Regions from separate parts of the Comamonas sp. 23 genome, predicted to be linked through region 1. Evidence: predicted binding sites of a transcription regulator. Region 1 holds the regulator's gene; each other region holds the start of a gene.
What was found. The regulator sigma-54, encoded in region 1, starts transcription at its own class of promoters, with help from an activator protein. The targets are predictions, from matches to a motif close to TGGCANGNAANCTGCTTT.
Positions count from the first base shown of each region.

Region 2: the regulator sigma-54 is predicted to act here: its motif matches at 2,932-2,949, upstream of glnA (type I glutamate--ammonia ligase).
Region 3: the regulator sigma-54 is predicted to act here: its motif matches at 2,643-2,660, upstream of ACPEE1_RS21925 (pilin).
Region 4: the regulator sigma-54 is predicted to act here: its motif matches at 2,812-2,829, upstream of hydA (dihydropyrimidinase).

Region 1 covers NZ_CP187127.1:811,390-818,447, reverse strand. Annotated here, with positions in the region: gene ACPEE1_RS03625 (aspartyl/asparaginyl beta-hydroxylase domain-containing protein) at 1-685, shown strand, start outside; gene rpoN (RNA polymerase factor sigma-54) at 761-2,377, opposite strand; gene lptB (LPS export ABC transporter ATP-binding protein) at 2,483-3,259, opposite strand; gene lptA (lipopolysaccharide transport periplasmic protein LptA) at 3,283-3,951, opposite strand; gene ACPEE1_RS03605 (thiol:disulfide interchange protein DsbA/DsbL) at 4,062-4,706, opposite strand; gene ACPEE1_RS03600 (SPOR domain-containing protein) at 4,763-5,467, opposite strand; gene argS (arginine--tRNA ligase) at 5,494-7,058, opposite strand, start outside.
Region 2 covers NZ_CP187127.1:3,254,687-3,261,744, forward strand. Annotated here, with positions in the region: gene glnL (nitrogen regulation protein NR(II)) at 1-643, opposite strand, end outside; gene ACPEE1_RS14780 (hypothetical protein) at 674-1,201, opposite strand; gene glnA (type I glutamate--ammonia ligase) at 1,469-2,884, opposite strand; gene ACPEE1_RS14790 (EI24 domain-containing protein) at 3,273-4,181, opposite strand; gene ACPEE1_RS14795 (sterol desaturase family protein) at 4,265-5,284, opposite strand; gene ACPEE1_RS14800 (polysaccharide deacetylase family protein) at 5,352-6,188, opposite strand; gene ACPEE1_RS14805 (YncE family protein) at 6,238-7,058, opposite strand, start outside.
Region 3 covers NZ_CP187127.1:4,860,332-4,867,389, forward strand. Annotated here, with positions in the region: gene moaC (cyclic pyranopterin monophosphate synthase MoaC) at 38-529, shown strand; gene ACPEE1_RS21915 (hypothetical protein) at 644-1,417, opposite strand; gene ACPEE1_RS21920 (pilin) at 1,458-1,961, opposite strand; gene ACPEE1_RS21925 (pilin) at 2,059-2,577, opposite strand; gene ACPEE1_RS21930 (FHA domain-containing protein) at 2,890-3,570, opposite strand; gene ACPEE1_RS21935 (TerC family protein) at 3,837-4,520, opposite strand; gene sucD (succinate--CoA ligase subunit alpha) at 4,633-5,529, opposite strand; gene sucC (ADP-forming succinate--CoA ligase subunit beta) at 5,546-6,706, opposite strand.
Region 4 covers NZ_CP187127.1:2,801,049-2,808,106, reverse strand. Annotated here, with positions in the region: gene ACPEE1_RS12605 (aspartate/glutamate racemase family protein) at 1-19, shown strand, start outside; gene ACPEE1_RS12600 (N-carbamoyl-D-amino-acid hydrolase) at 168-1,181, shown strand; gene ACPEE1_RS12595 (threonine ammonia-lyase) at 1,181-2,215, shown strand; gene ACPEE1_RS12590 (VOC family protein) at 2,307-2,726, shown strand; gene hydA (dihydropyrimidinase) at 2,876-4,348, shown strand; gene ACPEE1_RS12580 (transporter substrate-binding domain-containing protein) at 4,546-5,400, shown strand; gene ACPEE1_RS12575 (amino acid ABC transporter ATP-binding protein) at 5,441-6,238, shown strand; gene ACPEE1_RS12570 (amino acid ABC transporter permease) at 6,235-6,918, shown strand; gene ACPEE1_RS12565 (amino acid ABC transporter permease) at 6,929-7,058, shown strand, end outside.

The DNA.
Region 1 (7,058 bases):
AGAGGCCATCGGTCTGCACCAGGCCATGCAGATCAAGGCCGCAGCCAACAACGACGACGCGGGCTTCAACTCGTTCTTCAAGACCGGCTGGAAGCGCTTCTACTTGAAGTGGTACGGCCAGGCCCACCCGTCTGCGATGGAGCTGTGCCCCAAGACCACGGCGCTGGTGCAGTCCATCCCCGGCATCAAGGCGGCCATGTTTGCCGAGCTGCCGCCCGGCGCCAAGCTCAACCTGCACCGCGACCCCTATGCGGGCTCGCTGCGCTACCACCTCGCTGTGCTGGCGCCCAATGATGACCGCTGCATGATCGAGGTCGATGGCACGCCCTACAGCTGGCGCGAGGGCGAAGGCGTGATCTTTGACGAGACCTTCATGCACTGGGCCGAGAACCGCTCCGAAGGCAACCGCATCGTGCTGTTCTGCGATGTCGAGCGCCCGATGACCAATGGCTTTGCGCAGTGGCTCAACCGCTGGCTGGGCACGCATGTGGTCGCTGCCGCCAGCTCGCCCAACAACGAAGGCGATCCGCGCGGCTTCATCAGCCGCATCTTCAAGATCTCGTTCTACATGGGCCAGTACCGCCGCCGCTTCAAGGCCTGGAACAAGACGGCCTACAAGCTCACCAAGTTTGGCCTGATGCTGGCCGTGCTGGCCTTGTTCATCTGGTGGCTGTGGCCAAAGTAAAGCGGCTCCGTCTCAAAGCAAAACCGCAGTGCCTAACGCAACTGCGGTTTTTTTATGGGCCCTGGCTGCTTGCGCTTACAGCGCCTTGCGCAGGCTGGCCGGCGGGATGCGCATCGCCTCGCGGTACTTGGCCACCGTGCGGCGCGCGCATTCAATGCCCTGGGCCTGCAGCAGATCGGCGATTTTTGCATCCGACAGCGGCTTTTTCGCGCTTTCCTCGTCCAGCAGCTGCTTGATCAGCGCCTTGACCGCCGTGCTCGACGCACTGCCGCCGGTCTCGGTGCCCAGGCCCGAGCCAAAGAAGTACTTGAGCTCGAACGTGCCCTGCGGCGTGGCCATGTACTTGGCCGTGGTCACGCGGCTGATGGTGGACTCGTGCAGGCCCAGCTCATCGGCAATCTCGCGCAGCACCATGGGGCGCATCGCCAGCTCGCCATGGACAAAGAAATTGCGCTGGCGCTCGACGATGGCCTGCGAGACGCGCAAGATGGTGTCAAAGCGCTGCTGGATGTTCTTGATGAACCAGCGCGCCTCCTGCAGCCGCTGCTGCAGCGCGCCATGGCCCTCGCTGCCCTTGTGGCTGCGCAAGGCATTGGCGTAGACATCCTGCACGCGCAGGCGCGGCATCACCTCGGCATTGAGCTGCACGCTGAAACCGGGCACCGGCAGGCCGCGCTCATTGCTGGGTCGCACGATGACATCGGGGATGATGGTGTTGCGGTCCACATCGGCATAGGGCCGGCCGGGGCGGGGCTCGAGCTTGGCGATCAGCGCCAGCGCGCTGCGCACCGCGGCATCACTGCATCCGGTCAGTTGCACCAGCTTGCGCACATCACGGCGCGCCAGCAGCTCCAGCGATTCCTGGCAGACCAGCAAAGCGGTCTCCAGCGCCAGCGCATCGGCCTCGGGCGTGTCCGAGCCCTCTTCATCCAACAGGCGCTGCTGGGCCTTGATCTGCAGCTGCATGCATTCGGACAGGTTGCGCGCGCCCACGCCAATCGGCTCCAGGCTTTGCAGCAAGCGCAGCGCCACGGTCAGGTGGTGCAGCAGGGCCTCGTAGCGCTCGGGGTCCGAGGCATCGCCAAAGCTTTGCGCGAGCTCGGCCAGCGTTTCTTCGAGGTAGCCGTCGTCGTTCAGTGATTCAATCAGAAAGTAGAGCGCGGCCCGGTCTTCCTGGCACAGGCGCAGCGACAAGGCCTGGCGGTGCAGCACATCCTGCAGGCTCAGGTGCTCGCTGCGCCGGTCGGACATCGGCGTCTCGTCGTCGTCATCGCCAGCGCTGGAGCGGGCGGGCAGATCGCCGCCCCACTCTTCCCAGTCCGATGCCGAATCGCCGGCAGCGGCCTCGGCATCGACGCCGGTTTCCTTGCCCGCGCCAAAATCCAGCGGCTGGTCGGAGGTTTCGGGCTCGAAATCGCTACTGTTGTTGGTGTCGGTGCTGGCAGCAGTATCGGCAACCTTGTCGGCTGCGTCTGCAGCGTCTGCAGCTTCGGCAGATTCAGCGGCTTCTTTACCGGCTTCAGCCTCGGGGGCCTCATCGCCCTCGCGCTCCAGAAACGGGTTTTCGTCGAGCATCTGCTCGACTTCCTGTGTCAGCTCCTGCGTGGACAGCTGCAGCAGGCGAATCGACTGCTGCAGCTGGGGGGTCAGGGTCAGGTTCTGCGATACGCGCAGCGACAGCGACGGCATCATGGCTGCGCCTCCACACGGGCTGGGGCAGCTGGCAACGGATCAGCCCTGCCGGCCCCGCAGCGCGGGACGGCATCTTGGCTGGCACGCCCGCCAAGGCGTGCGGTGTCACATACGGAAATGTTCACCCAGATACACCCTCCGGACCTCTGCGTTCTCCACAATCTCTTGCGGCGTCCCGGCGGCCAGCACCTTGCCATCGCTGATGATGCAGGCATGGTCACAGATACCCAGGGTTTCGCGCACATTGTGGTCGGTGATCAGCACGCCAATGCCGCGCTCCTTGAGAAAGGCGACAATGCGCTGGATCTCGATCACGGCGATGGGGTCGATGCCGGCGAAAGGCTCGTCGAGCAGGATGAAACGGGGCTGGGTGGCCAGCGCACGGGCGATCTCGACCCGGCGGCGCTCGCCGCCGGACAGCGCGACTGACGGTGATTCGCGCAGGTGCTCGACCCGCAGCTCCTGCAGCAGCGCGGTGAGCTGGCGCTCGACCTCGGCGCGCGAGAGCGGCTTGCCATGCTCATCTTTTTGCAGCTCCAGCACGGCGCGCACATTGTCCTGCACGCTGAGCTTGCGAAAGATCGAGGCTTCCTGCGGCAGGTAGGACAGGCCCAGCTGCGAGCGCTGGTGGATCGGCATATTGGCCACCGACTGCCCATCGATGCGGATATCCCCGCCATCGCTGCGTACCAGGCCCACGATCATGTAGAACGAGGTGGTCTTGCCCGCGCCATTGGGGCCTAGCAACCCCACCACTTCGCCCTTGCGCACCGACAGCGACACGTCCTTGACCACCTTGCGGCTGCCATAGGATTTCTCCAGGTGCAAGACCTCCAGCTGGCTGCGGTGGTCGCTGTTGGCGACCCGGGCGTTGACGGAAATGGTCGACGAGTTTTCTGCCACGGTCACTTGGCTCCGTCGTTCAGTTGGGTGCTGGGGCGCAATGGCGTCTTGTCATCGGCAGCGGGCTTGGCCGGGGCGCTGGCCTTGTCGTCTGCCTTGCCATCGGCCTTGGGCGTCAGGATCACACGGACGCGGTCCTTCTTGGGCGCACCGGGCTTGGGATCGGCCGCCGCCTGGGCGCCCTTTTGGCCGGAGACCGTGAAGGTATCGCTCAGATTGTTGTAGACGATCAGCGGGCCACTGACCTGGTCGGTCAACGTGGTCTCGCGGTAACGGCGCAACTCGCCGCGGCGCTCAAAGTGCACGGTGTCATCGCGGCCGTTATAGGTGATGACCTCGCCTTCGCCTTCGACGAACTCGTCAGGCGCGCCTGGGGCCGAGTCACGCTTTTGGCGGAAGAATGCGAGCTTGCCCGGCGCAGCAGTCACCACGCCGTGCTGGAAGCCGTCGCGGTCCTGGCTCACGGTCAGCTGCGCGCCACGGATGATGATGGTGCCCTTGGTCACCACCACATTGCCCGTGAAGACACTGGTCTGCTTGAGTTCATCGTGGCGGCCATCGTCCGCCTCGATGTTCATGGGCTTGGTGCGGTCTGCACGCTCGGCGTGCGACAGCAGCGGCACGGCCAGGGCCACTGCCACCAACAAAGAGTTAAAAATACGGTGTCTCATAAGGCATGAATCTTGCTCTGCCCCATTGTAGCCATGCTGGAGCGTTAGGCCGTTTCTGGCACAAAAAAGCCCGCGTGCGCGGGCTCTGTCTCAAGCGTTGGGGAATCCGCTCAGCCTTGTGCAGCCAGGAACTCTACCACTTGCAGCACGTTGCTCATCGAGCCGGCACGGGTTCCGTCGGTGTAGTACTTGCCCGCCACGCCCAGCGATGGAACGCCTTCGACGCCGTACGACTCTTGCAGCTGGGTGGCCTTGCGCACCTGGCCTGCGACGCTGAAGGAGTTGTAGGCTTCCTTGAACTTGGCCAGGTCCACGCCGTTCTTGTCCATCCAGGCGAAGATCTCGTCGTCCTTGTTCAGGCGCTGGCGCTCGACGTGGATCGCACGGAAAACCTTGACATGTACGTCAGGGATCAGGCCCATCGACTCCAGCGCAAAGTAGATCTTTTGCTGGGGCACAAAGGTGTTGTTGAAGGCCACGGGCACGCGGCGGATCTGCAGGTTCTTGGGGGCAGTCTTGGCCCAGGCTTCAAACTGCGGCTCGAAGGCATTGCAGTGGGGGCAGCTGTACCAGAAGAACTCGATCACCTCGACCTTGCCAGCGGGCGCATCGGGGGTGACGGGCTTGGCCAGCTTCAGGTAGTCCTTGCCTTCCTTGAACTTGGCCTGTGCGTTGGCGCCGGTGGCAAAAGGCAGGCTCAGCGCCGAGGCGGCAGTAGCGGAAGCCGCCAAAGTGGAAAACTCACGACGTTTCATGTTTTGTTAACTCCAGTGACAAGTTGCGGTTAGGAGTGCCCTGCACCGCCAAAAGTTCAACGCTGCACGCGGACGATTTGCGCATCCACGCCGGCGCCATCGAGCTTGCCTTTGAGGCCATCGGCATCATCGCGCTTGTTGAAGGGGCCCACGCGCACCCGGTATACGGTGCGGCCATTGACTTCGCGCTCGCTCACGCGCGCTTCCCAGCCCATCATCGCCAGCTTGGCGCGCTGTGCATCGCCATCGGACTGGCTGCGGAAAGCACCGGCCTGCACGAAGTACTGGAAGCCGTCGGTGCCATCGGCACTGCGCGACTTGGCCAGATCGCCCAGCGGATCGGCGCCCTGGCCGGCCTTGGGGTCGAGCTTTGCGACCTGGGTCTTGTCTGCCGGCTTGTCAGCGGGCTTGGTGGTATCGGGCAGCACCACTTCGGGCTTGGCAGGCTTGTTTTCCACTGGCGCGGGGGCGTTGTCAGCCACCGTGCGCGGCGGCTCAGGCACCACCACGCCCTGAGCGGCCGGTGCCACAGCCGCGGGCGCACGCGCGGGGTTCTTGCCATAGAGCGGCGAGTTCGGGTCCCAGTTCTGGTTGCGCTGCGCCTCGGCCTTGTCCTTGGCCTCGCCGCGCACGCCACCTTTGTTGACAAACGGCACCGGCACATTGGTGACGTACACGGCCACGGCCAAGGCCGCGCCCACGCCCACCAGCAGCCCCAGGATCAGGCCCAGGATGGTTCCACCACGTTGATGTCGTCGCATTGCAGTTATTACCTTTGTTCGCAAAATCACATGCGCTCTGGTGCGCTCACACCCAGCACGGCCAGGCCATTGCGCAGCACCTGCGCGACCGCTGCCACGAGTGCCAGACGGGCCAGTTTGGTGGCTTCGTCATCCACCAAGATACGCTCTGCATCATAGTAGCTGTGGTAGGCCGAGGCCAGGTCACGCAGATAGAACGTAACATCGTGCGGCGCATTGCCAGCCGCGGCGTTGCTCAGCATCTCGGGATACTGGGCCAGCATCTGCATCAGCGCCTGGGCCTGCGGCCCTTGCAGCGCGCCCAGGTCAATGCCGCTCAGCGCAGGCAGACCAGCGCCGCCTTGCTCCTGCCAGCCGCGCAGCACCGAGCAGATGCGCGCATGGGCGTACTGCACGTAGAACACCGGGTTGTCATTGTTCTGGGCCACGGCCAGGTCGACATCAAAGGTGTACTCGGTATCGGGCTTGCGCGAGAGCAGGAAAAAGCGCACCGCATCCTTGCTGGTCCACTCGATCAGGTCGCGCAAGGTGACATAGCTGCCGGCGCGCTTGCTGATCTTGACCTCTTCACCACCGCGCACCACGCGCACCATGGTGTGCAGCACATAGTCGGGGTAGCCCTGGGGAATGCCGACATTGACCGCCTGCAGACCGGCGCGCACGCGGGCGATGGTGCCGTGGTGGTCCGTGCCCTGGATGTTGACGGCCTTGCCGTAGCCGCGCAGGAACTTTTGCGTGTGGTAGGCCACATCGGGCAGGAAGTAGGTGTAGGTGCCGTCGGACTTGCGCATCACGCGGTCCTTGTCGTCACCGAAGTCGGTGGTGCGCAGCCACAGCGCGCCATCTTGCTCATAGGTGTGGCCGCTGGCGATCAGGCGCTGGACGGTCTCGTCCACATGGCCGTTCTGGTACAGGCTCGATTCGAGGTAGTACTCGTCAAACTTGAGGTTGAAGGCCTGCAGGTCCTTGTCCTGCTCGTTGCGCAGGTAGGCCACCGCAAAGTTGCGGATGTTGTCGTAATCCTCGACATCTCCATTGGCGGTGAACGCGCGGTCATCGGCCTCGATGGTCTGCTTGGCCAGGAACGCCTGGGCAATATCGCCGATGTAGTCGCCGTTGTAGAAGTTCTTGGCCAGCGGGTTGTCGCTGTCGGTGGGCCAGCAGTCGTCACCGGGCTTGAAGCCCTTGGCACGCAGCTGGGTGCTCTTGGTCAAGGTGTCGATCTGCACGCCCGCGTCGTTGTAGTAGAACTCGCGGTGCACGCTCCAGCCCTGGCTGCCGTAGAGGTTGCAGATCGCATCGCCCAGCGCGGCCTGGCGGCCATGGCCCACGTGCAGCGGACCGGTGGGGTTGGCCGAGACAAACTCGACGATGATCTTTTCATCGCGCGGCGGCTGCATGCCAAAGCGCTCGCCCTGGGCCAGCACTTCCTGCACCACCTGCTGCTTGGCAGCGGGCTTGAGGCGCAGGTTCAAAAAGCCTGGACCGGCGATCTCGACCGCATCCACCCATTGCGCAAAGGCGGGCGCGGCCTCCAGCGCCGCCTTGAGCTGCTCGCCCAGCGCGCGGGGATTGGCCTTGAGCGGCTTGG
Region 2 (7,058 bases), 2.4 Mb from region 1:
GCACCAGCTGGCAGACGCGCTCGCAGACCTCGTGGATATTCACATCCCCCACCGTGTGCGGGTGGCGGTGCGGCGCGAGCAAGCGGTCGACCAGCGCCTGCAAGCGGTCGGCCTCGTGAATGATGACGTCGGTGTATTCCTTGAGCTGAGCATCGGGCAGCTCCAGCTCCAGCAGCTGGGCCGCGCCCCGTATGCCACCCAGCGGGTTCTTGATCTCATGGGCGAGGTTGCGGATCAGCTCCTTGTTGGCAAGCGCCTGCTCGCGCACACGCTCCTCGCGGTCCTGCCGCACCTGTTGCTCCAGCGGCCACAGCTCCACCAGAATGCTCTCCTCCTCTTCCCACCAGGAGAGGTTGGCATGCACGGGAAAGGCGTCTTGCAGGCTGCGCCGCAATTGCGCCTCAAAGCGCAGCGACGAAAAGCGCTGCGCCCGCGCATCGACCAGGGCCTTGTGGATCAGTTCATCGTCCTGGAAAAATCCACCAAAGTAGTGGCCCAGAATGCTTTTGCGCGAGACGCCCAGCGCATTCTCCAGCGCTGCATTGACCCGCACAGCGGCGCCATCGAGCCGTATCACGGCGACCAAGGTGGCGATGTGTTCCAGCGCCTGCCATTCGCGATCCATGGCACGGAGGTCAGACATGGGATATGCCCCAAAAGGTTGAAGCTTTGATTATGGGGCCGGCAGGCGTTGGAGCTCACGCTGGATGCCAGCGATATCGCTGTCGTTGCGCGTGATTTCTTGCTTCAGATCGGCCACGCGCTTGGTGTAGAAGGCGGGGTTGCGCATCTCCAGCGCGTTTTTCTCGGGCTCGCCGTTGTTGTACTCACGCGCCAAAGCGAGCTTTTTGTCCTGGGCTTTTTTCAGCTCGGTCTCCAGGATGAGGCGCGCGTCGGAATCGCGGGCGCGGCCTTCGGCCGTGGTGGAGCGTGGCGCGGGTGACGCAGCGGCGGGCGCACGCGCGGGGCGCGGGGCAGCTGCGGGGGCATTGGGTGCGGGTGCCGGGCTGGCAGCGGGTGTGTGCGGGCGCGTGCCTTGCACGATGGTGACATTGGCGCCTTCGACCACGGCGCAGCCCTTTTGCCGCGCCTTGGCCACATCGTTGGTGTATTCATTGCCACAGCGATAAATGCGATCCTGCGCCACCGCGCCTTGCGCACATGCCACTGCCACCATCAAAAACAACAACTTTGTATGCATAACCCCGTTTCGCCCGTTCACTCCACTTTGCCCGTATGTCCGTGACAGCCCGTTAGCGGCTTTGCACGATGGCCCCTCTCTGCAACCCGCAGTGTAGCTACAAAGGAGGCCGATCATGCCGAACAGTTCCTGCTGTTACAGATTCGCCGCTGTCCGGCCATGCCCCCTGCCCCGAGAACATCCATAAAAAAACGGCCTGCCACCTTTGCAGGTCGGCAGGCCGTTTTGCCCAAAGGGCCAGGTCACGAGGACCTGGCCAGCAGGGGCTTACAGCGAGTAGTACATGTCGTATTCGACGGGGTGCACGGCTTGGCGGAAGCGGGTCACTTCGCCCATCTTCAGCTCGATGTAGGCGTCCAGCATGCTGTCGCTGAACACACCGCCCTTGGTCAGGAACGCGCGGTCGGCATCCAGTGCCTCCAGAGCCTGGTCCAGGCTGTGGCACACGGTAGGCACCAGCTTGTCTTCCTCGGGTGGCAGATGGTACAGATCCTTGGTGGCGGCTTCACCCGGATGGATCTTGTTTTCCACGCCGTCCAGACCGGCCATCAACAGCGCTGCAAAGCCCAGGTAGGGGTTCATCAGGGGATCGGGGAAACGTGCTTCCACGCGGCGGCCCTTGGGGTTGCTCACGTAAGGAATACGGATCGATGCCGAGCGGTTCTTGGCCGAGTAAGCCAGCTTCACGGGCGCCTCGAAACCAGGAACCAGGCGCTTGTAGCTGTTGGTGCCAGGGTTGGTGATGGCGTTCAGCGCGCGAGCGTGCTTGATGATGCCGCCGATGTAGTACAGCGCGAAATCGGACAGACCAGCATAGCCGTCACCGGCGAACAGGTTCTTGCCGTCTTTCCACACGGACTGGTGCACGTGCATGCCCGAGCCGTTGTCGCCCGAGTAAGGCTTGGGCATGAAGGTCGCCGTCTTGCCGTAGGTGTCTGCCACGTTCCAGATCACGTACTTTTGCACCTGGGTCCAGTCGGCACGCTCGACCAGGGTCGAGAAACGGGTGCCCAGTTCATTCTGGCCAGCGCCCGCCACTTCGTGGTGGAACACTTCAACCGGGATGCCCAGCGATTCGAGCAGCAGCGACATTTCAGCGCGCATGTCCTGGGTGCTGTCAACAGGAGGCACAGGGAAGTAACCGCCCTTGACGCGTGGACGGTGGCCACGGTTGCCGTTGTCGAACTTGGCGCCGCTGTTCCAGGGTGCTTCGTACTCTTCGATGTCGAAGAACGGGTTGTTGGGTTCGGTGCTCCAACGCACGCCGTCGAAGATGAAGAATTCTGGCTCTGGACCGAAGTAGGCGGTATCGCCCAGGCCCGATGCCTTCAGGTAGGCTTCTGCTCGCTTGGCAACCGAGCGTGGATCGCGGTCATAGGCCTTGCCGTCACCGGGCTCAATCACGTCGCACTGCAGGAACATCGTGGTTTCGTCAAAGAACGGATCGATGTTGGCGGTGTTGGGATCGGGCATCAGCAGCATGTCGGATGCTTCGATACCCTTCCAGCCAGCGATGGAGGAGCCATCAAACGCGTGGCCCGAAGTGAACTTGTCTTCGTCAAAGTGCGAGATAGGCACCGTGACGTGCTGTTCCTTGCCACGGGTGTCGGTGAAACGCAGATCAACGAACTTGACCTCGTTCTCGTCCAACATGCTCATCACATCTGCAACGCTCTTGGCCATCTAATGCTCCAAAGAAAATCGTGAATAAAAAGGGCTGTGCCAAGACTAAAGCAGTTTACGTGCCAGTTTTATGACATGCCCATGCCAACCAGAAGATGCGGGCCTGCCAGAACGCGAACGCACCCGGACTTTGCCCAAAGCCAGACTGTAACGCGCTTTTGGCCTGCGGCCCCGGGGGGCGCTGAGGATTTTGCAGCCTACGGTCCAGATCTGTGCAGGCCATGGCAGCCGATGCCGCATCAGCACCAAAATGGTGCAAATCTATATCAATTTTGCCAGCATCACAGACGCGCACCAAATTGGTTATTTGTGCACTTTATTGGTGCGTTGACAACATAGCCACGGTACCAAGCCATCGGCATCGCACCCCGCAGCGCGTCTTCGCCGCTTATCTGGGCGCCGCCGAATCGGGCAGCAGCGCACCGTCGGCAGGATCGGCCACCACCGGCTCCGTCCCGGGCAGCTGCGCGCCAGGCTCACCATTCTCGATCCGCAGCTGCTGGAGCGCGGCCAGGCAAAAGTGGATGAACCACAGCGAGGAAAAAGCAAACGTGATCGCATAGATCCACACCGCAATGGGTACGAGCACCACAAAGCCAATGGTGAACACCATGCCCGAGGCCCAGACGACGCTGGGCGCAATGCCGATGTAGCCCGAGATGATGCCCATCAGCAAGAGCGGCCAGCGGTAACGCTGCAGCAGCGTGTCGCGCTCAGCCTTGCTGGCATGCTCTGCCAGTGCATCGACACTCATCACGCGGTAGGTCAGCCAGCCCCAGATGACAGGCGGCACGATCAGCACCAAAGGCGGGATCAGCCACAGCGGCATGGTAACGACAAAGGCCACAATGGCCACCGCCGAGGTGCTCAAAGCCCAGAGCACGCTGGTGACCAGGCCCATGCCTTTTTTCTTTTCCAGCTGGGCAAAGCGCTGCTCGGTCACCATGTTGACCAGGGCTGGTGTCATCAAAAGCGCAATCACCAGCAGCGCGACCACCGCCGCTATGGGCGTGATCAAGATCAGCACCACAAAGGGTGCGATGCCGGCCGCAAAGCCTTCCGTACCACTGCTGCCAAACCAGCTGAACACCGTGCGCAGCCAGCCAATGGTCTCCACCCAATGCTGCATCGTCGCCACAGCACCCGACCAGTAGAAATAGCTCCAGCCACCCAAGGCCACCAGCATCACCACCAGTGGCAGCACGGACAGCAGCATGACCCGGGGACGGAAACAATAGGCAGCGGCACGCCAGAAGGCATCAAACATCAGGCGGGAGCCCGCAGACGCGAGGGGCATGGGGTGAACTCCTTGTGTATCTGAGCGGGGTGGTCAGGCCAACCAGCCGCTCAGTGGTTCGGCATCAGCCGGTTGCGCAGCACTCAGGCGCGGCCCAAAAGGCGCAGCAGCCCGCGCCATTGCTGGCTCCAAAAGCCGCGTCCGTAATCGCGCAACTGCCCTTGCCGGTTGGGCTGCACCTGGTCACGGATACCGGTAGGGTCATAGCGCAGCTCAAAGTTGGCGGTGCCAAAAAGCATATCCCACCATGGCAGCAGCACACCGAAATTGCAGCCCCCCAAGCGGGTGCGTGGCGCAGCCTCGCCGGCCTTTACCGCCGTGTTGGGCGCTGCGCTGGCAGCGGGCGATTCATGGCCGATGCCAATCGCATGGTGGCGGCGGTGAAAACGCGGGCTGATCCACAGGCGCTCGCCCAGGCGGCCAAACCACAGGCGCAGATTCGCGTGCTGCAGGCTTTCACTCAGCTGGGTGATCGCGACAATCGCCACAAACTGGCTGGGCGCGACACCGATCAACACGGCCACGAACACCAGAATGCTGTCATGCACCAGGTCATCGAGCAGGTGGTTGCGGTTGTCGCTCCACATCGTCATCTGCTGCTGCGAATGGTGCAAGGCATGCAGCCGCCACCACCAGACAAACTGGTGCTGGCCGCGGTGGATCCAGTAGGCCACAAAGTCGAACACCACCAGGTAGATCAGCAGGCTCACCCAGCCCAGGTCGGTCACACCAGGCCAGAGCGCATCGAGGTGCCAGGTCTCAAAGCCGCGCACGCGCAGCGCGCCCACCACCATGTCCCACAGCGGATCGATGGTAAAGAACAAGGCCAGGCGAAACAGGCCCAGGCGATGGATAAAGGTGTAGAGCATGTCCACCCGGATCGCATGCCGGTCGGTCACAGCCTCGACCGGCCGCCAGCGCTGCAAGGGCGCAATCACCAGCACCATGATGAGAATCTGCAGGCAACCCACGAGGAACCAGCCCGCTGCCGTGTAGCCATCTTCCAGATAGCTGGCCAGGCCCAGGTTGAACAGCAGAGGCTGCAGCAACTGCTCAAAGAGCCACTGCTGTGCGTTGTCAAAAAGCGTGCTGAGAAATTCCATGGCAAACCATCAATTCAAACCAGACCACAAGCCTTGCAGCGGCCAATGTGCGCTACGGAAAGCGCTCTCAGCCACCATGCTGACGAATCCATTCTTGGTACTGGGGATGTTCGCGCAGGGTGGCAAAGCAAAATCCCTTGGCCTGCAGGCCTTCAATCAAGGGCTGCAGCACGGCAGGCGCCCAGGGGTCCTTGCGGTCCCAGATGCCCAGGTGGGCCAGCAAGATATCGCCGGGGCGGATGTCGCGCAGCGCCTTGTCCAGCAACTGCTGGTTGGGGTACTTGTCGCTGGGCAGTTCATCGCCGAGAAAGCCCGCTGGCGACCAGCCCACATGGGCATAGCCGCAGCGCCTGGCCGCCGCAATCAGGCTGGGCGAGGTCTTGCCACCGGGAGCCCGGAACAGTGGCAAAGGCTTGACACCAGTGATCTGGGCCAGGCGGTCTTCGGATTGCTGGATCTGCGCGCAATACTGCGCAGCGCTCCACTCAAAACGCTGCCCCGCCTGCGGCCCTTGCGAGGGCTGCACCTTGAAGCGGGGTGCAGCGCCTGCAGGCCCTTTGATATCGCCACGCCAGTAGGTGTGGTCCCAGGTGTGCGAGGCAAAGGCATGGCCTTCTGCGGCGCGCGCACGCCACCAAGGCGCCCAGTGGTCGCCCAGGCTGCCGTCACCCTCCTTGGTGCGTTCATTGGCGGCAAAGAAGGTGACCTTCACCTGCGTCTTGCGCAAGACGTCGGCAATCTGGTTGGCCACGCCCATGTGGCCGGTGTCCAAGGTCAGATACACAGGCTTGCTGCAGCTGCCTGCCGCAGTGGCTGCAGCGGCAGGCGCTGGAGCAGCAGGCTGGGCAAAGGCAGCAGCGCTGCCCCAACTTGCGGCCAAAAGCCAGAAAAATGTGCTGCGCATGGCGTGGAGCTCCCCTCTGCTACTGAATCAACTATGCACGGGCCATGCACTAGCGCGGTGCGTGGTCCAGCACCCAGATGCCATGCGGCGACTTGCCCACCTTCACCTGGTTGACCACCTTGCGCTCGACCGTATCGATCACACTCATCTTGCCCGCCCAGCGCGAACTGAGGTAGATATAGCGGCCATCCGGGCTCACATCCATGCAGTCAGGGCCGCTGGGGCCGGGGTAGCGGTCCACGACGGTCTGACTGACCATGTCGAGCTTGCTGATGGTATTGGCCACCCGGTTGCTGACAAAAAGATGGCGGCCATCGCCCGTTGCGCGGAACGCGTGCGCGCCCTTATCAGTCTTGATGGTCTTGACCAACTGGGGCTCTGCGCCGCTCACATCAAACACCTGCACGCCGTCGCTGCCGGTCAGCGCGACAAAAACGAATTTGTCGTCCGGGCTGCCATACAGATCGGCAGGCATCTGCCCTGTCTTGGTGCGCCATTTCAGGCTCTGGGTGGCGATGTCGATGGCCACCAGCTCGTCGCTGTCCTGCATGGAAGAGTAGATCGTCCGGCTCTTGCTGTCGATCCACAGGTGGCTGGGCGTCTTGCCGGTGGCAATGCGCTTGACCAGCTTGGGCTCTTGCCCATCCCAGCGGTAGATATCGATGTGGTTGAGGCGGTTGGCTGCGGTCACAAACCACTTCATGTCGGGCGAAAAACGCAGATGGTAGGGATCGGAGATGCCCTGGATCACGCGCTGCACCTCGGCCGTCTTGGGATCGACAAAGGTCAGCGAGTCGCCGGTTGCATTGGCCACGATCACCGACTTGCTGTCCGGCGTCAGGTACAGGTGGTGGGGCTCCTTGCCCGTAG
Region 3 (7,058 bases), 930 kb from region 1:
TATTGCCGCTTGTGACGTATTGAACACGGAAAGCACCATGACTGAACTCACCCATTTCGACGCCCAGGGCCAAGCCCATATGGTCGATGTAGGCGCCAAGCCTAACACCCACCGCATCGCGATCGCGGAGGGTTTTATCACCATGCAGCCGGCCACCTTGGACATCATTGCCGCTGGCACCGCCAAAAAAGGGGATGTGCTGGGGATTGCGCGCATCGCCGGCATCATGGCGGCGAAGAAGACCAGTGAGCTGGTACCGCTGTGCCACCCGATTGCGCTGACCAAAGTGGCGGTGGAGTTTGAATTGTTACCTGAAAAGAATGCTGTGCGCTGCGAAGTGCGAACTGAAACCGTTGGGCCTACTGGTGTGGAGATGGAGGCCTTGACCGCTGTGCAGGTCGCACTGCTGACTGTTTATGACATGTGCAAGGCGGTGGACAAGCGGATGGTGATGGAGCGGATTAGTTTACTGGAGAAGCATGGCGGAAAATCCGGATGTTTTATTGCCAACGGCGAGAGAACAACTTAATAGTTCGTGTTCAAAAATGAAAAAACTGATCTATTTCATTAACTGCAAGTTCGACCGAGAAACCATGAAACTGCTACACAAAGATTAAAAATCCAAAAGCCTTGATTATTTGCGTCAATTAAAACCATCCACTGGTGCATACCCAACAAATCTCAGGCTTATATCGAACAATACAACCCAATCTTTTTGTTTACTAGATGTCAATGGAAGATAGAATAATTGATTCACGGCCAACCCAGAGGTTTTTACTACGTTCAGCAACAATTCGACTTGCTCCGGCCGTCTACTGATTAACTCACTCAGAGGTTTCGCACGCGCGAGAATTTCCGTCATCTGCTGATCCCATGCGACCCACCAACTCGGACGCATTGCGGGAGAGATACCCGCGATTTCATTATTCAAACTTGCAAAGAGTTCATCGGAGTCCTTAGGACTTCTCGTTCCACCCTTCATTACCCCCCAAAGTGGCAGCTTATTCATCTTTGCCGGTGCCACAGCTAATTCCGCTGTATCAATTTCATTTGCCGTAACAACTACAAGCCTGTCAACCTCAAAGATCAGCGCAACGGGACGTGCCATCCACAAACTACTCATGCCATAGCATAAGGCTGCTATCTGAATCAGGCCGACAAGGCCAAAGTCTAGCCAACGCTCACGTGGTGTCTTTGCTGGACTTACCAGAATTAAAGTTAGGAGTGGGCCACAAGCCACATCGACAAGAAGAATAATAAAAAATATGGACTCTACGCCAAGCATTGATCTATATGGCGCAGGATAAATTAACCAAAATACAAAAAAAGCAAAAACAAACCCGACAACAACCGAAATACCTAAATGGCGCAATGCATAGCGCATAGCAAAACGAATACGTTCCGAAAACGAAATCACACAATCACTTTGCCAAAGCATAAATTACAGAATACGAAAATCAACGGCAGCTTGCAGGCCGAAACTGTGCCGCCAATGTCCCAGCAGAACATCTCCAAGAAAAAACGGAACCGAATACCCAAGCCTGAAGGTCAATGACATTGGGAGGACTGCTATTGTCTACTGGCTCTATTAGAATAATATTCACACCAGCAGGAACAACACTTGGCTTATAAGCCACTGTAATAACACCCGGTGCATTGCTGACAATATCGATCACATTCGCATTTCCAGCCAATGCTACTGATGTGAGGTTCATGGGAGTAGCCCCCAATGCCTCACAAGTGGCAGCATTGATACAAGTCATATCACGCGGCCCTGTTGTTGCATATGCTTCAGTAAGGGCCGTTTTAAGTGATTGCGCAAGCACCAGACCGTCAGACACTTTGGCACGAACCGTGTAATTTTGATAAGCTGGTAGTGCAACCGCAGCTAATATGCCGATGATTGCAACAACAATCATCAGTTCTACCAAGGTGAAGCCACTATTTATGATTTTTATCACAATTAAACTCCAGAAAAAAGGGGAGCCTATCGACTCCCCTTTTTTGGAACTAATCCAACCAGGCAAACTAGCTAAATTTTCCCATATGGCATTCGCATTAACGGCAAGATGCAGGACGATACTTAGCGAGCAGTGTGCCGCCATCAGCACCGGTGCCGTTCAAACCGCACTTCCAATTAATTTGCGTTCCTGCCGTAGCTGCGGTTTGCAAGTCAACAGCAGTGGTACCTGCAGCATTTACTGGCGTGATCAACAAAGTATTTTGGGCAGCAGGAACCACTGCAGGCTTGTAAGCAATCGTAATGATGCCAGTCTCATCGCTTGTAACAGAAGTTACATTTGCATTACCAGCCAAAGCCGTAGCATCCATCACGGATGCGCCAATAGCATCGCAGGTAGCTGCATTAGTACAGCTCATATCAGAAGGACCTTTGCTTTGGTGCGTCTCCGAAATAGCAGTCTTCAGTGCACCAGACAATGTCAAACCTTCTGCGACCTTGGCACGAATCGTATAGTCCTGATAAGCAGGCAGTGCCACCGCAGCCAAAATACCGATAATCGCCACAACGATCATCAGTTCGATCAGGGTGAAACCCTTTTGCATAGTACGCAGCATGTTGAATCCTCTCTATGTAACCAGTGATTAGGTAGCCTCGTCGAACGACTTGGCGTGCATCACTTATTGCAATTGCTGTGCCAACTTTTAGCGTCTACTTATCTCGCGGCTTCGACTGACAAAAATGCGGCGCTTTGTTAACTTATTGTGCAAGACTTTCATAAATGTCAGCGGCCCAAGATTTCTGCCATTTTTGTCACCTACTGAACGACTGTGCAAGCTATGCGCATGGGCAGCAGAAACAGAAACGGCACCCGAAGGTGCCGCTGCGTCTGTTGAGGCCCTGGCTATACAAGCCCAAGGTTCAGAGTCTTAGGCCCAAAACTCATAAGCCATCCCCGCCAGCTCAATCCGATCCCCCTTGTGCATCGACAGCCCCACGCCATTGAGCGCCTGGCCATTGAGCACCACATCGGCCGAGCCATCGACCTTGGTGGCGATATAGCCCTTGCCACGTTTGGTCAGCGCAGCGACGGCAATCCCAGGGCGGCCCACCGTTGTGACAACCTTGGACAGGATGATGTCTTCGCTGGCGCCGCTGACGGCGCGCAGGTAGGGGCTGGGGGTGTAGGGCTGCTCTTCGGCAGGGGGGAAATCGGCGGGGACCGTGGGGCTGTCTTCGCCATGGTCGGCATGGGCGGGCTTGGCGGTCAGGCTGCCGGCTTCGCTGGCATGCAGGTAGTGGCTTTCGGGCACGAGCGAGTTCATCAAAAAGCGGATACGGCATTTGCCGATGTCCAGCAGGTCGCCGCTTTGCAGCACCTGGCGGCGTACCTTCAAGCCGTTGACCTTGGTGCCGTTGGTGCTGCCCAGGTCTTCGACGACGACGATGCCAATCTTCTTCTCATAGGTGAACGCCACATGCTCGCCGCTGACCGCCATGTCGGTCAGCACGATGTCGTTGGTAGAACGGCGCCCCAGGGTGGCCCTGGACTCCGTCAGCATGTAGTCCTGGATCACCACCCCATCTAATGAAACTATGAGTCTTGGCATATTGATAAACCTCGTCACGATTATATGCACATAAGCTATACAAATGACTTTTTCGATACGCGGTTGACAAAGGATCACGATGTGTTGGGTGCTACCGGATTTTGGTTACGGGTTTACCCTTGATTCCTCTCAGAAGCTGATGCTGATCAATGCGTTGGCTGCTGCAGGCGCTCTTTCCCCTTGACGATGCACAATCGCTGCAGCCCGGCGTAGAAATGCAAAAAGCGCCCGAAGGCGCTTTGTGTTGGGGTGAGGGGATCAGCCGCTCAGTGTGCGGGCGCGGTATTGCGCTTTTGCAGCCACAGACCCAGGCCCACCACCAGCGCGGCGCCAGCGGCAGCTGCCAGGTAGTGCAGCGCAGGGTTAGCCTCGACAAAGCCGTGCAGCAGCTTGTCGTTCATGATGGTCTCACCACCGACCCAGCCGATCAGGCCGGCGCCCAGAATCACGATGACCGGGAAGCGCTCCATCAGCTTGATCATCAAGGTGGAGCCGAAGATCACCAGCGGGATCGAAATCGCTAAGCCCAGGATCAGCAGCAGCATATTTCCGCCGGCAGCTGCCGCCACGGCAATCACGTTGTCCAGGCTCATCACCAGGTCGGCGATCAGGATGGTGCGAATGGCCGCCATCATTGTGCCGGTGCCCTTGCCCGCGCCCTCTTCTTCGTCGTGGCTGGTCAGCAGTTGCAGGCCAATCCACAGCAGCAGGCAGCCGCCAACGATCTGCAGGAAGGACAGCTCCAGCAGCTTGGCCGCAACTACGGTCAGCAGAATACGCAGCACCACGGCGGCGCCGGAGCCAAACATGATGGCTTTTCTTTGTTGTTCAGGGGGCAGGGAGCGCGCTGCGAGCGCGATGACAACGGCGTTGTCGCCCGAGAGAATGATGTTGATCCAGATGATCTTGACCAGCCCGATCCAGAAGTCGGGATGATTGACGTAATCCATGTTGCGCTCCGTAGTTATGAATAAAGACGCCAGACCTGAACGATCTGGCGTCTTCTTTTTATGGAGTACGCAGTTTAGCGGGGCACGCAGCCCCTGGCATGCGTAATTTTGCTTACTTCAGCAGGCCTTGCAGCAGGCGGCCCATTTCGGATGGGTTGCGGGTGATGGTGAAACCGCACTCTTCCATGATGGCCAGCTTGGCATCTGCCGTGTCGGCGCCGCCGGAGATCAGCGCGCCAGCGTGGCCCATGCGCTTGCCGGGAGGGGCGGTCACACCAGCGATGAAGCCCACCACAGGCTTCTTCATGTTGGCCTTGCACCAGAGAGCGGCTTCCGCTTCGTCTGGACCGCCGATTTCGCCGATCATAATCACAGCGTCGGTGTTCGGGTCGTCGTTGAACGCCTTCATCACGTCGATGTGCTTGAGACCATTGATGGGGTCACCACCGATACCGACAGCCGAAGACTGGCCAATGCCCAGCTCGGTCAGCTGTGCCACGGCTTCATAGGTCAGCGTGCCCGAACGGCTCACCACGCCGATGCGGCCTGGCTTGTGGATGTGACCGGGCATGATGCCGATCTTGATTTCACCGGGGGTGATCAGGCCTGGGCAGTTAGGGCCCAGCAGCAAGGTCTTCTTGCCGCCAGCCGCTTCCTTGGCCTTCATCTTGTTGCGCACTTCCAGCATGTCGCGCACGGGGATGCCTTCGGTGATGCAGATGGCCAGGTCCAGGTCGGCTTCCACCGCTTCCCAGATGGCAGCAGCAGCGCCAGCGGGTGGCACATAGATCACGGACACGGTAGCACCGGTGTCCTTGGCAGCGTCCTTGACCGAACCGTAGATAGGGATGTCGAAAATCTTTTCGCCAGCCTTCTTGGGGTTCACGCCAGCGACGAAGCAGTTCTTGCCGTTCGCGTATTCCTGGCACTTTTCAGTGTGGAACTGGCCGGTCTTGCCCGTGATGCCTTGGGTAATGACTTTGGTGTCTTTATTGATATAGATAGACATGTGTGTTCTCCAGGGCTTACTTCACTGCGGCAACGATCTTGGTGGCGGCTTCGGCCATGGTGTCGGCCGAGATGATGGGCAGGCCCGATTCGGCCAGCATCTTCTTGCCCAGCTCTTCGTTGGTACCCTTCATGCGCACCACCAGTGGCACGCTCAGGTTCACCGCCTTGCAAGCGGTGATCACGCCGGTCGCGATGGTGTCGCACTTCATGATGCCGCCGAAGATGTTGACCAGAATACCCTTGACCTTGGGGTTCTTGAGCATGATCTTGAAGGCTTCGGTGACCTTCTCGGGGGTGGCACCGCCGCCCACGTCCAGGAAGTTGGCAGGCTCGCCGCCAAACAGCTTGATGGTGTCCATCGTGGCCATGGCCAGGCCAGCGCCGTTCACCAGGCAGCCGATGTTGCCGTCCAGGCTGATGTAGGCCAGGTCGAACTTCGAAGCTTCCACTTCAGCAGGATCCTCTTCGTCCAGATCGCGCAGGGCCACCAGTTCTGGGTGACGGAACAGCGCGTTGGGGTCGAAGTTGAACTTGGAGTCCAGTGCAATCACGTTGCCCTTGGAGTCACGGTTGAGCGGGTTGATTTCAACCAGCGATGCGTCCGTGTCCATGTAGCACTTGTACAGCTTTTGGCAGATGTCGATGAACTGGGCCACCGAATCAGCAGGCATGCCGATGCCCTTGGCCAGCTCTTCACCATTGGCTTGCGTGAAGCCGGCAATGGGGTCGACCAGCACGGTGATGATCTTCTCAGGAGTGCTGTGCGCCACTTCCTCGATGTCCATGCCGCCTTCGCTCGAAGCGATGAAGGCCACCTTCTGCGTGCCACGGTCGGTCACGGCAGACAGGTAGTATTCCTGCTGGATGTCGGCACCGTCTTCGATGTACAGGCGACGCACCTTCTGGCCTTCAGGGCCGGTCTGGTGGGTCACCAGCTGCATGCCGAGGATTTGCTCGGACAGCGCCTTCACGTCGTCGATGGTCTTGGCAACCTTCACGCCACCGCCCTTACCGCGGCCACCTGCGTGAATCTGGGCCTTCACCACCCACACGGGGCCGCCCAGCTTCTGTGCTGCTTCCACTGCTTCTTGCACAGTGAAGGCGGGGATACCGCGCGGAACGGGCACGCCGAACTGACGCAAGATTTCCTTGCCTTGGTATTCATGAATTTTCATGATGTCTCTCAGTAAAACAAAATGGGAAAAAACCCGGCGGCCGAGCGCGCAGAACAAAGAATTCGCAAACAAGGCAGAAGGCCTGGCAGTCCGCGAATTTACCATGCTGCACTGCGCCATGGGGGGCAGCGCCTGCAGGAGCCCCAATGCGCTTCCGGGGTTTGTCGGCCGCCGGAATGCATATAGCTATTATTTGTATAGCTAACCAGCCATGTTGGGCAGTCGTCTCCGTGCACCAGGTCTGTCAGCCAAGGCAGTCAATGCCTGTCGGAGGCCTGCGCAAAAGTTGTCGATAAATACCCGAGCGGTGCAGGATTTTTGGCACAGCCGCCCGGGGCTGACACAATTTTGC
Region 4 (7,058 bases), 2.0 Mb from region 1:
TGCGCGGCTGGGCTGGTAGGCCACTGCTCGCCACCCTAGCGGCATGGGCACAAGCCCTTGCACCCTTTTTCCCCTTGGATTGACTTTGATGGCTTGACCTGGGCGTGCGCTGCGCTGCCGTGTCACACCAGGCCTGTTTGTTTTCCTAGCACTTGAGTTCTACAACTATGAAGCGTCTTATTACCGTGGCTGCCGCCCAGCTGGGCCCTATTCAAAAAGCCGAAGGCCGTGACTCGGTCGTCGCACGCATGGTGCGCCTCGTAGAGCGCGCCTACCAGCGCGGCGCCAATGTGGTGGTGTTCCCCGAGCTGGCCTTCACGACCTTCTTCCCACGCTGGTATGTCGAGGACCTCGACCAGGCTGACAACTGGTATGAAGAAACCCTGCCATCGCCCGCCACCCAGCCGCTGTTCGATGCAATCAAGCGCTACGGTATCACCTGCTACCTGGGCTACGCCGAGATCGCCCACGAAGCCGATGAAACCGGCGTGCTGCGCAAGCGCCGCTTCAACACCTCGGTGGTGATTGCACCGTCGGGTGAGGTCATATTGAAGTACCGCAAAATCCACCTGCCCGGTCACAAGGAGTTCTCCACCATCCGCAAGGTGCAGCACCTGGAGAAGCGCTATTTTGAAGTGGGCAACCTGGGCTTTCCGGTCACCCGCGCGCCTGTAGGTGAAGTCGAAGGCGTCAACATGGGCATGCTGATCTGCAACGACCGCCGCTGGCCAGAATCCTGGCGTGAGCTGGGTCTGCAGCAGGTGGAACTGGTCATGCTGGGCTACAACACCCCGGCCGTGAACCAGGAAAACCGTGGCTTTGAAGCCCACCACCTGCGCAACTTCCACTCGCAATTATCGATCCAGGCCGGTTGCTACCAAAACGCCACGTTTGGCGTGGGCGTGGCCAAGGCGGGCAATGAAGACGGCTTTGAGCTGATGGGCCACTCGATCATCGTCAACCCGCAAGGCGAGATCATGGCGATGGCTACCAGCTGGGACGACGAGCTGGTCGTGGCCGACTGCAACCTCGCGATGTGCGAGTTGGGCCGCACGACCATCTTCAACTTTGCGCAGCACCGCCGCCTCGAAGCCTACCAGCGGCTCACCAACCAAACTGGCAGCACAGCGCCTGCGGTTTGGCAGCCCCAAGGCGCTGCCGTCGCCCAGGAGCAGAACTAATGAATGCGCCCAGCCTGGCCGAGCTGCCCAGCAGCATCCAGCATGAGCTGTTTGGCGTAATGCGCGTGCCCACGTTTGCCGATGTTGAGTTGGCCGCCGAGCGCATTGCGCCCTATATACGCCGCACGCCACTGCTGTTTTCGCGCAGCCTGAGCGAACGCACGGGTGCACGCATCTGGCTCAAGCCCGAATGCCTGCAAATCACCGGTTCCTTCAAGCTGCGCGGTGCCTTTAATGCGATCTTGTCGCTCAGCCAAGCGCAGCGCCAGAACGGCGTGATCGCGTACTCCACGGGCAACCACGGCCAGGCGATTGCCTGGGCCGCTGCCACGCTGGGCGTGCAGGCGACGATTGTGATGCCCGCTGATGCGCCCAAGAATAAGGTCAAAAAGGCGCTGGAGCAGGGCGCCAAAGTGGTGCACTACGACCGCATGACGCAAAGCCGTGAGGAGATCGGCATGCAGTTGCTGGCCGAGACCGACGCAACCCTGATCCCACCGGGCGACTTTCCCGAAGTGCTGGCCGCCCAAGGCACGGTCGCGCTCGAAGCCTTGCAGGACTTGCCTGCCGATGACCTGGCGCAACTCGGTCTGTTTGCCGCCCCCTGTGGCGGTGGCGGCATGATGGCGGGCTGCAATCTGAGCCTGGCCGCCTTGAGCCCGCAGACCCGCTGCGTCGCCGTGGAACCGGCTGCGTTTGATGACACCGTGCGCTCACTGGCCAGTGGCACGCGCCAGAGCAATCCCCAATCGGCCGATTCGATTTGCGATGCCTTGCAGGCCGTCACACCGGCCGAGCTGCCTTATGCGATCAATGGCCTGCGCCTGAGCCAGGCCGTCAGCGTCAGCGACGCCGAGGTACTGGCTGCCATGCGTTTTGCCATCGAAGACCTGCGCTTGGTGGTCGAGCCCGGCGGCGCAGTGGCTTTGGCAGCCTTGCTCGCAGGCAAGTTGCCGCTAGAGGGCCAAAGTGCAGTGGTTGTGCTGTCAGGGGCCAATGTCGACTTGCCTTTGCTCAGCCAGGCCCTGGCTTGATGCCATCTGCCACGTCCCGAGCGGGCCTGCTCTGCGTTCCATGCATTCGCCAGCGCCCGCACCGTCCAGCTATTTCCAGAGTCCATACACCATGAATTTACCTTCCGCTTTCCACTTTGCCTTCAATATCCGCGATCTGGACCAGGCCCGCGCCTTTTACGGCGGCGTGCTCGGCTGCGTCGAAGGCCGCAGTACCGACACCTGGGTCGATTTTGATTTCTTCGGCCACCAAATCTCCTTGCACCTGGGCGAGCCCTTTGCCACAGCCAACACCGGCAAGGTCGGCCAGCACATGGTGCCAATGCCGCACTTCGGCATCATCCTGCTCTACCCCGACTGGCGCGCGATGGCCGACCGCCTGCAAGCCGCCGGCGTGGAGTTTGTGCTCGCGCCCCAAGTGCGCTTTGAGGGCGAGCCCGGTGAGCAATGGACCATGTTCTTTCGCGATCCCTTTGGCAATCCAATTGAGGTCAAAGGCTTCCGCTCAGAAGCGCAAATCTACGCGCACTAAGAATGTATTCAGGTTCCCCAAAACGCTGCCCCAAGGCCGCTCCATGCACCAAAGCCGTTGCACTGAGCACCAATCCGGTGCAAGTTGGCATGAAGCCTGCTTACCACCCGGGCATCTGTCTGAACCTAGCTTGAGAAAGAAACGATGCCATGTTTGATTTGACCATCCGCAACGGCCGTATCAGCACCTCCCAAAACACCTTTGTGGCCGATATCGGCATTCAGGGCGGCGCCATTGCTGCCATTGGCGAGAACCTGCCAGCAGGGCGGCGTGACATTGACGCACAAGGCCTGTGGGTCATGCCAGGCGGCATCGACAGCCACGCCCATATTGAACAAGCGTCCAGCGCGGGCGTGATGTGCGCCGATGATTTCTACAGCGCCACGGTCTCGGCCGCGTTTGGTGGCACGACCTGCGTGATCCCGTTTGCTGCGCAGCACAAAGGCCAGCAAGTGCCCGAGGTGGTCGCCGCCTACGCCAAGCTGGCGGCCGAGAAAGCGGTGATCGACTACGGCTTTCACCTGATCCTGTCCGAGATCACCCCTCAAATGCTGGAGCAGGATTTGCCACGCGCGATTGCAGAGGGCATCACCTCGCTGAAGGTCTACATGACCTACGACAAGCTCAAGATCGACGACTTCCAGATGCTGGATGTGCTGGAAGTCGCAGGCCGCGAAGGCGCGATGGTCATGGTGCATGCCGAGAACCACGACGTGATCCGCTGGATTGCGCGCCGCTTGCTGGACAAGGGCCTCACGGCACCCAAATTCCACGGCGTGGCCCACGATGCGATTGCAGAAATCGAAGCGAGCGCGCGCGCCATCCAGCTGGCCAATCTGCTCGATGTGCCGATTTTGCTGGTGCATATTTCAGGCCCCGAAGCTATTGAAGTGATTCGCAGTGCCCGGCAACTGGGCAGCAAAGTGCATGCCGAGACCTGCCCGCAATACCTGTTCCTGACCGCAGAAGACATGGACCAGAAGGGCTTGGAAGGGGCGAAGTTCTGCTGCAGCCCACCCGTGCGCGACAAGGCCGCGCAAGACAAGGTCTGGCAGGGCCTGCTGGATGGCACCCTGGGCATCTACAGCTCTGACCACGCGCCCTATAAGTTCGATGAAAGCGGCAAGCTGCCTAAGGGTGATGCCACCACCTTCAAGGAAATGGCCAATGGCGTGCCCGGCCTGGAGCTGCGCTTGCCGCTGCTGTTCTCCGAGGGCCTGCTGACTGGCCGCCTCACGCCCGAAGAATTTGTGCGTCTCACTGCCACCAACCATGCATGCATGTATGGCCTGCAAAAACGCAAGGGCGATATTGCCGTCGGCTTGGATGCCGACATTGCGATTTGGGACCCCCAAGCCCAGCGCAGCGTGCGCTGGAGCGACCTGCACGACCAGGTCGGCTACACGCCTTACGAGGGCCGTGTGGTCAATGGCTGGCCCATCACCGTGATCAGCCGTGGCGAGGTCGTGGTCGAGAACGCCCAGCTGCAGGCCGAGCGTGGCCGTGGCCAATTCTTGCCTTGCGAATGCCCCGAGCCGATTTTGCAAGCAGCCCAGCAGCCCAAGCCCTCTGATGCCTCGCAATGGCTGGGGCTCAAAGGCAAGGCCTGGCAGCAGTATTGAGTGCCAGATGACGTCGCCTTTTGCGTGTCAAAGCCAGGCCCAGCCTGGCTTTGGCGGGCCCTTAACAACAGGTTAAGGCATACCGATAAAACGGCAGGCGACAGCTTGGCCAATGCGCCCAATAATTTTCTCAAGCTCCCAAGCTTTCAGGCCCAGCCAGTGATGGCTTTTCATCCATGAATGAACCAACTCCGCCCATGAACAACCTTGCCCATCCCCTCACTCGCGTCTCCTGGCTGACACTGGCACTGGCTTTGACCAGCGCCGCCCACGCACAAACTGCTGCGCCTTTGAAAACCGCCTTGGATCCCACCTTTGCCCCGCAGGCCATGGTCAAGATCGGCGGCGGCCTGCAAGGCTTTAACGTCGACATGGGCGAAGAAATCGCAAAGCGCCTGGGCCGCAAGCTCAGCATTGATGCAACCGAATTCTCGGGCCTGGTGCCGGGTCTTAACAGCGGCAAATACGAGTTTCTGCTCGCGCCTGTGACGGTCACGCCTGAGCGCGCCAAAGCCATGCTGTTTACCGAGGGCTACACCGAGACGAACTACACCTTCATGGGCCGAAAAAACGCAGCCGCGCTGGAGTCGCTGGAGGCGCTGAAAGGCAAGGTTGTTGCGGTCAACAAGGGCTCGAACTACGACGCCTGGGCCAAAGAGAACGCCGACAAGTACGGCTTCAAGTACTTCGTCTACGGCTCCAACGCCGATGCGATTCAGGCCGTCTTGACCAAGCGTGCCGACTACAACCTGACCGGCAGCACGGTGGCGGGCTGGGCCGTCAAACAATCGCCTGCGCTGCAGGCGGGCTACACCATCAAGACCGGGCTGGTCTGGGCGATTCCCTTCCGCCTCGACGACAAGGCCGGCCGTGACCAGGTCAGCAACGTGCTCAAGTGCATGAAGGCCGATGGCACGATCGCCAAGCTCGCAGAAAAATGGTATGGCTACTCGCCCGAGACCAACAGCGTGGAGCGCACCGTCAGCCCAGGCCACGGCGTGCCAGGCACCGAGAACTACGACGCCACCCCCGTTAAGCCGAAGTGCTCGTAAGCACGCGATGGCTGTGATAACCCTGAAGTGCTGAGAACCTATGAGTGCCCCCATTCTTGAACTTGTTGAACTGCGCAAATCCTACGGCTCGCTGGACGTCTTGCGTGGTGTGAACTTGCGTGTGTACCCGGCAGAGCTGGTGTGCGTCATCGGACCTTCTGGCTCTGGCAAAAGCACGATGCTGCGCTGCTGCAACCGGCTGGAAGAGCCCAGCGACGGCCAGGTGGTCATCAACGGCCAGGACATCATGCGGTCCGATGTCGATGTCAACCAGGTGCGCCAAAACGTCGGCATGGTGTTCCAGCACTTCAACCTGTATCCCCACCTGAACGTGCTGGGAAACATCACCCTGGCACTGCGCCAGGTGCAGAAAAAAAGCAAAGCCGAGGCCGAGACCATTGCCCAGGAGGCGCTGGCCAAAGTGGGTCTGGCCCACAAGGCGAGCGCGTTTCCCAGCCAGCTATCGGGCGGGCAGCAGCAGCGCGTGGGCATTGCGCGCGGCATTGCGCTCAAGCCCCAGGTGATGCTGTTTGACGAGCCCACCAGCGCGCTGGATCCGGAGCTGGTTGACGAGGTGCTGCAGGTGATGCGCGCGCTGCGCGATGAAGGCATGACCATGCTGGTCGTGACCCATGAAATGGCGTTTGCCCACGCAGCGGCTGACCGCGTGATCTTCATGGATGGCGGCGTGGTCGCCGAAGCGGGTACCCCGGCTGAGATTTTTGAGAACCCCCAGCAAGAGCGCACCCGCAGCTTTGTGGGCCGCTACATGCATGGCACGAATGGAGTCAAAGGCGCTGCATTGCAGGCATTCATTGGCGCAGGTGGCAGCCTATGAGCGAGTCCAGCGGCGGTTTTTTATTTACCTTTTTCAACCTTGCCATCGCGCAGGAATACTGGGCCGACATCGCGCGTGGCATGCTGGTCACCATCGGGGTCGGCATAGCGGTCGTCATCACCGGTCTGGCGCTGGGTCTGGCCATGGCAATTGGCCGCGCATTGCAGCTGCGCTGGCTGACGGCAGCCACTGTGATCTTCTCGGACGTGATGCGCTCGCTGCCACCGCTGGTGGTGCTCATCCTGCTGTATTTTGGCCTGGCGACCCTGGGGCTGGAGTTATCGGCCTTTGCCGCGACCTGGGTGAGCCTGTCGATGGTGCTGGCCGCTTATGCGCAAGAAAGCATCTGGTCGGCGATGGCCTCGCTGGCCAAAGGCCAGACCGAGGCGGCGCGCTCCACCGGCCTGTCGTGGTGGCAGGCGATGCGCTGGGTGGTCTTGCCCCAGGCGCTGCGCCGCGCGGTACCGCCGCTGACCAACCGTGTGATCTCGACGACCAAGAACACCGCACTGGGCTCGATCGTTGCCCTGGGGGAAATTCTGAGCAATGCGCAGGCCGCATCGGCGGTGGCGGGCAACCCCACGCCGCTGACGATTGGGGCATTTCTCTACCTGTTGGTGTTCTTGCCGATCGTGATTTTCTCGCGGTGGCTGGAGCACAAAACCAAAACCACCGCGTAAGTGCCAAGCCATGGAAATTTTCTTACAAAACTTCTTCAACCTCGAGGTCTTCCAGCAAGCGCTGCCGTATTTGCTGCAAGGTTTTTGGACCACGATCTGGCTCTCGGTGCTGGTGATTCCGCTGGGTGCAGCTGCAGGCT